2 linked regions of the Paenarthrobacter nicotinovorans genome follow. The protein of the gene in region 1 interacts with the protein of each later gene in a pairwise test. Links are inferred from orthologs where the notes say so. Each region holds a gene or a part of one and is shown in the gene's direction. Other genes may lie near its edges. The genes, in order: topA and JMY29_RS09760.

Region 1 (3,554 bases):
AGGCGTTGGAAAGCGGCAGGGACGGACTTCACGATTTCCGGAGGCAGCGTCGCCAGCCCGGAGATCGCAGTGGTGGACCTGGAACTGGACGCCTTCCGGCGCAGGGCATCGGCATTTGCCAAAGCCCGGGGTGAGCGGCGTCAGCGGGGGGAAACGGGGGAGGAGCCTGCAGCCGTGGTCCTCTCAAGCAACCTGCTGTACCTGACCAACCCGCAGAGGAAAGAGCTTGCGGACAGGATCCGGGAGGTTGTGCGGGAGTACGAACTCGAGGATCCCACCCGGATTCCCGAGGGTGCGCAGCGAATGGCAACCTTGTGGTCAATGATCCCTGACGACCGCGTGGCACCGGGCCAATAGCACCATCCCAGGTCCCCGAAGGACCGCCTGGTTTCCCTGGCCAAAACGCAGGATTCTGCAAACTATGGTGAACTAGGCCAATATGGGCAGCAGCCCAATTACACATTTTTTCTGTAGGAGCACCGTGCCCAGCAAGGCAAAAACCGGCAAGAAACTCGTGATCGTGGAGTCTCCGGCCAAGAGCAAGACCATCGCCAAGTACCTTGGCGAGGGCTTCATCGTCGAGGCTTCTATCGGCCATATCCGGGATCTTCCCCAGCCGTCAGACCTCCCTGCAGAACTGAAGAAGACTTCGCTGGGCAAGTTCGCGGTGGACATCGAAAACGACTTCAAGCCTTACTACGTGGTGTCTCCCGACAAGAAGAAAAAGGTTGCCGAGCTCAAAGCCCAGCTGAAAGATGCTGACGCTCTCTACCTCGCAACCGATGGGGACCGCGAAGGCGAAGCCATCGCGTGGCACCTCCTGGAGGTCCTGAAGCCCAAGGTTCCCGTATACCGGATGACCTTTGGTGAAATCACCAAGGAAGCCATCCACCGGGCCATGGACAACCTGCGCGACGTCGACACGGCGCTGGTCGATGCCCAGGAAACCCGCCGTATCCTAGACCGGCTCTACGGTTATGAAATTTCCCCCGTGCTGTGGCGCAAAGTAGCCCGCGGACTCTCGGCGGGCCGCGTGCAATCCGTGGTGACCCGCATGGTCGTGGACCGTGAACGCGAACGGATGGCCTTCCGGGCAGCCTCGTACTGGGACCTGACGGGTCAGTTCGGCGCAGGATCAGGATCCTTCAAGGCCAAGCTCGCCGCCGTGGATGGTGCCAAGGTGGCCAGCGGCCGCGACTTCAACGACAACGGCCAGCTCACGTCCAGCAACGTTGTCCATCTCAACGAGGAACTGGCCACGTCTCTGGCGTCAGGGCTGGAAAACGCTGATTTCCGTGTCCGTTCGGTAGACACCAAGCCGTACACGCGCCGGCCTGCAGCTCCGTTCACAACCTCGACGTTGCAGCAGGAAGCCGGCCGCAAGCTCCGGTTCTCCTCCAAGAGCACCATGCAGATCGCGCAGCGCCTGTATGAAAACGGCTACATCACCTATATGCGTACCGACTCCTCGGCGCTGAGCGATGAAGCGCTCACCGCTTCCCGCCGCCAGGCTGCTGAACTGTACGGACCCGAGTACGTACCCCAGAGCCCGCGCGTTTACGCAAACAAGGCGGCCAACGCCCAGGAAGCCCACGAAGCCATCCGCCCCGCTGGTGACTCCTTCCGCACTCCGGCCCAGGTTGCCAAGCAGCTTAGCGGCGACGAATTCCGGTTGTACGAACTCATCTGGAAGCGCACCGTCGCCTCGCAGATGGCCGATGCCAAGGGATCCACTGCCACGATCCGCCTGGGCGCAGTTGCCGCCGATGGACGTGACGCAGAGTTCTCCGCCTCCGGCACCGTCATTACGTTCCCCGGCTTCCTTGCTGCCTACGAAGAGGGCAAGGACGAAAGCCGCGGCGACGACGAATCCGATGAAGCCCGCCGCCTGCCGAACGTTGCCAAGGACGATTCCCTGACTGCTTCGGACATCGTTGCTGTTGGCCACGAAACGTCCCCGCCCCCGCGGTACACGGAAGCGTCCCTCACCGCAGAGCTGGAAAAGCGCGGCATCGGCCGCCCATCCACGTATGCGTCCACGATTTCCACCATCCAGGACCGCGGATACGTCCGGAAACAGGGCTCTGCCCTGGTTCCCAGCTGGATTGCCTTCTCGGTGATCCGGTTGCTGGAGCAGCACTTCACGGACTACGTGGACTACGAGTTCACGGCCGACATGGAAGGCGACCTGGACAAGATCGCCAACGGCCAGGCAGCGGGTACCGCCTGGCTCAAGCACTTCTACTACGGTGAAGACGCCGATCCCGGCCTGCTGAGCATCGTCAACAACCTGGGCGAAATTGATGCGCGGGAAATCAACTCGGTGCCGATCGCAGAAGGCATCACGCTGCGCGTTGGCAAGTTCGGACCCTACTTGGAGAGCTCCATCCCCACAGTGGATGAGAAGACGGGCGAGGTAGTTGAGTCTGCCCGCGCCAATGTCCCTGAGGAACTCGCTCCCGACGAGCTCACGGCCGAAAAAGCCAAAGAGCTCATGGAGACAGCCGCTCCCGAGGAACGCGTTCTGGGAACCGACCCGCACACCGGTCACACGGTTGTGGCAAAGAATGGTCGCTACGGTGCCTACGTCACCGAGATCATCCCGGAAATGACCGAGGAACAGTTGGCCAACCAACCGGTCGAGTATTACAAGAACGGCAAGCCCAAGCCTCCGAAGAAGCCGGTCAAGGCAAAGCCGCGCACCGGTTCGCTCTTCAAGTCCATGACGGTGGACAGCGTGACCCTGGATGAAGCGTTGCAGCTCATGAGCCTTCCGAGGGTCCTGGGCGAGGACGCCGAGGGCAACCCCATTACAGTCCAGAACGGCCGTTTTGGTCCGTACTTGAAGAAGGGCACGGACTCGCGGTCCATCGGATCCGAAGAGGAAATCTTCACGATCACTCTGGACCAGGCGTTGGAGATCTACTCGCAGCCCAAACAACGTGGAGCGCGGGCAGCCGTCCCGCCCTTGGCCGAGTTCGGCCCTGACCCAGTGTCGGAGAAGAACATCGTCGTGAAGGAAGGCCGCTTCGGGCCCTACATCACGGACGGCGTCACGAACATTACTGTCCCGCGCTCAACCTCGCTTGAGGAACTGACCCGGGAACGCGCCGTCGAGCTCTTGGCTGAAAAGCGGGCCAAGGGACCGGTCAAGCGGACCACCACACGTAAGGCCCCGGCGAAGAAAGCCGCGGCGAGGAAGTAGCCGGGACGTCGGCGGGGAAGCATTCGCGAATTGCGTCCCGGCCGTCATCGTGGTCGAGTAGAACCATGACTGAACAGACGGATTCCCCGGACAACGGACCCTTGAACGACCTCGAGGCGAAGCTCGCCTTGGCCGACCAGCCGGACGCGAACCCCGTGGACGTCATCCTCGCTTTCCTGAACAACGAGGTCTACCTCGTCAGCTCGGAAGCGGTGGACGGACCTGACTCCTCGGTTGAGCCGTTGGTGCTCTCGAACGCCGACGGACAACCCGTTCTTGCAGTGTTCAGCCATCCCAGCCGCGTTGACGACCGCTTCCTCGAGGCCGCACCGCACGTCCTGGGCACCAT
Region 2 (3,208 bases), 1.3 Mb from region 1 along the record:
CCGCGTTTGTGGGCCTCATACTCAGCGCGGGCTGCAGGGTCGGCGCGCAGCCAGTCCCGGAACAACAGGGCGTAATACCAGCCGGGCGATCCAGCCTTCCGAACGTGAAGGTTCACAGCCCTGCCGGGATCGGCGTTGGCATGGAAGCGCTTTTGCCAGGATTCCGGAGAAGGGTGGGAGGGCTTCGGGGTGTCCCCGCGAACGTGCTGCACTGCTGGGAATCCGGCTGCGCCAAGCAGGGGCGAGATCCGGTCGGCCGTCTCGAGATCGCGCACTGTCAGTTGAAGGTCGATGACATCCTTCGCGGCCAGGCCCGGCACAGAGGTTGAGCCGATATGGTCAACGGCCAGAATCGCATCCGGAGCGGCCAGGGCGACGCGGGCTGCCAGCCGTTCGGCCTGCCGTGCCCATTCCCCATTCGGGGCAACAAGGACGGGGCCATCTGTCCGGGGCGCGCGGACACCACTCTTGATGTTTTCCGCAAAAGGCACCAGACGCCGCTCCCACAGTGCATCAACCGCGGCAAGTAGATCCTCCCGACTGCCGGAATTGTCCAGGATGACGTCGGCTGCAGCTTGGCGCTCCGCCCTGGAGGCCTGCGCGGCCATGCGGGAACGCGCGTCCTCCGGCGTCATGCCTCGAAGCTCCACCATCCGTTGGACACGCAGCTCATCAGGCGCATCCACTACCAGCACCAGGTGGAAGGTGCTGCCCTGTCCGGTTTCCACCAGCAGCGGGATGTCCTGCACCACGATGTCACCCGCACCGGCGCCGTTCATGATGGCGGCCGCGGACTTGCGGACGAGCGGGTGGACGATGGCGTTCAGGATTTCGCGCTGAGCCGGTTCCCGGAACACGATGGAACCCAGCTTCGGTCGGTCGAGCCCGCCGTCGTGATCCAGGATGCCAGGACCGAAGGCTTCAACAACCTGTTCCAGCCCCGGTGTCCCGGGTTCCACTACTTGCCGGGCGATAACATCCGCGTCTATGAGCAGTGCCCCCAGCTCCCGGAGCCTGGATGCCACCACCGATTTGCCTGAGGCGATGCCGCCCGTCAGTCCGATTTTCAGCACCCCTCAACACTAGACTGAAGCGGTGGAAATTGAGGAAGAAAGCCGTGCGACCCGGTACACGACGCTCCGGGCAGGGCCCGACTTCCGCCACGAACTGGAAATCCGGCGGTCGCGTTTCATCACCGTGCTCCGCAGGGTGCCGGATGAGGATTCCGCCCGCGCGTTGGTGGCCGGGCTACGGCGCGAGTTCCACGACGCCCGCCACCACTGCTCGGCGTTCGTCATCGGACCGGACCGGATGATCCAGCGATCGAACGACGACGGCGAACCCTCCGGTACCGCGGGCATACCGATGCTCGAAGCCCTTATCAAACGTGAGTCGGCGCCCGGGGTGACCGACCTCAGCGACGTCGCTGCCGTCGTCGTACGCTATTTCGGCGGAATTCTGCTGGGGGCGGGCGGGCTGGTCCGTGCCTATTCGGAATCGGTCTCGACGGCCCTGGACCTGGCTCCCCTGGTTCAGCGACGGCGTCTGCGGCTCTGCGCCGTAGAGGTCGCCCATGCCGAAGCCGGGCGTTTGGAGAACGAACTCCGGAATGCCGGATATGTCATGGCTGAAACCGCGTATGAAGAACGGCATGCGGTCCTGCGCATAGCGCTGGAGGACTCAGCCACTGAGATTGGCGATGCCCACGCCCGGGTGGCGGCACTGACCGCAGGCAGCTCACTCCTCCGTCCCGAGGGTACCGAATGGATTGACGTTCCGGCCTAAGAATGCGCCAACAGATTGACCGCAAAACAGAAGGACCCCTGCCCGGAGGCAGGGGTCCTTCTTTGGCTATTCAGCACATCCCGTGAGGGCGGCGGAATTAGTTGCCGGTCAGCTTCTCGCGCAGTGCGGCGAGTGCTTCGTCGGACGCCAGGGTGCCAGCGTTGGACTCAGCAGCAGCCGGCTCCGAGGAGTAGCTGGTGGTGCCGGAATCGCTCTCACCGGACGTTGCAGCAGCAGCGTCGTCGGCAGCGTGCTGGGCAACCTGCTTCTTGTGGGCTTCCCAACGGGTCTGGGCGTCAGCGTACTGCTGCTCCCAAGCGGCGCGCTGGGTCTCGTAGCCTTCGAGCCATTCGTTCGACTCGGGGTCGAAGCCCTCAGGGTACTTGTAGTTGCCCTCTTCGTCGTACTCAGCGGCCATGCCGTACAGAGCGGGATCGAACTCGGTGCTGTCAGCGTCCACGCCCTCGTTGGCCTGCTTGAGGGAGAGGGAGATGCGACGACGCTCGAGGTCGATGTCGATGACCTTGACGAACAGTTCGTCGCCAACGGAGACAACCTGCTCGGCGAGCTCCACGTGGCGGACAGCCAGCTCGGAGATGTGGACGAGGCCTTCGATGCCGTCTTCGACGCGAACGAACGCACCGAACGGAACCAGCTTGGTGACCTTACCCGGAACAACCTGGCCGAGGGCGTGGGTGCGGGCGAAGGTCTGCCACGGATCTTCCTGCGTAGCCTTGAGCGACAGGGAGACACGCTCGCGGTCCAGATCCACTTCGAGGACCTCGACGGTGACTTCCTGGCCAACCTCGACAACCTCGGACGGGTGGTCGATGTGCTTCCAGGACAGCTCGGAAACGTGAACGAGGCCGTCTACGCCGCCCAGGTCCACGAATGCACCGAAGTTGACGATGGAGGAAACAACGCCCGGACGAACCTGGCCCTTTTCCAGCTTGTTGAGGAACGTGGAGCGAACCTCGGACTGGGTCTGCTCGAGCCATGCACGGCGGGACAGAACAACGTTGTTGCGGTTCTTGTCGAGCTCGATGATCTTGGCTTCGATCTGCTGACCGATGTACGGAGCGAGGTCGCGGACGCGACGCATCTCGACGAGGGATGCGGGCAGGAAGCCGCGCAGGCCGATGTCCAGGATGAGGCCACCCTTGACAACCTCGATGACGGTACCGGTAACGACGCCGTCTTCTTCCTTGACCTTCTCGATGTCGCCCCAGGCACGCTCGTACTGAGCACGCTTCTTGGAGAGGATCAGACGGCCTTCTTTGTCTTCCTTGGTGAGAACCAAAGCTTCGACCTGATCGCCAACGGCGACAACGTCACCGGGATCAACATCGTGCTTGATGGAAAGCTCGCGGGAAGGGATGACACCTTCGGTCTTGTAACCGATGTCGAGCAGAACTTCGTCGCG

Evidence for each region.
Region 2: the proteins of topA (region 1) and JMY29_RS09760 interact in binary tests that used the Escherichia coli proteins (3 or more experiments, as listed by UniProt). The link is inferred for Paenarthrobacter nicotinovorans from one-to-one orthologs.

The regions. Positions count from the first base shown.
Region 1 is NZ_CP089293.1:3,435,145-3,438,698, reverse strand. What follows is about bases 169-3,405. They hold topA (type I DNA topoisomerase), read left to right. Parts: upstream 169-481; coding sequence 482-3,205; downstream 3,206-3,405. Other genes in these bases: JMY29_RS15910 (SseB family protein), read left to right, coding at 3,271-3,405; JMY29_RS15920 (ArsR/SmtB family transcription factor), read left to right, coding at 169-357. In the rest of the region: more of JMY29_RS15920, read left to right, coding at 1-168; more of JMY29_RS15910, read left to right, coding at 3,406-3,554. UniProt on the Escherichia coli protein: Releases the supercoiling and torsional tension of DNA, which is introduced during the DNA replication and transcription, by transiently cleaving and rejoining one strand of the DNA duplex.
Region 2 is NZ_CP089293.1:2,088,854-2,092,061, reverse strand. Bases 50-2,940 are described here. They hold JMY29_RS09760 (IMPACT family protein), read left to right. Parts: upstream 50-1,095; coding sequence 1,096-1,785; downstream 1,786-2,940. Other genes in these bases: rpsA (30S ribosomal protein S1), read right to left, coding at 1,883-2,940; coaE (dephospho-CoA kinase), read right to left, coding at 50-1,073. In the rest of the region: more of coaE, read right to left, coding at 1-49; more of rpsA, read right to left, coding at 2,941-3,208.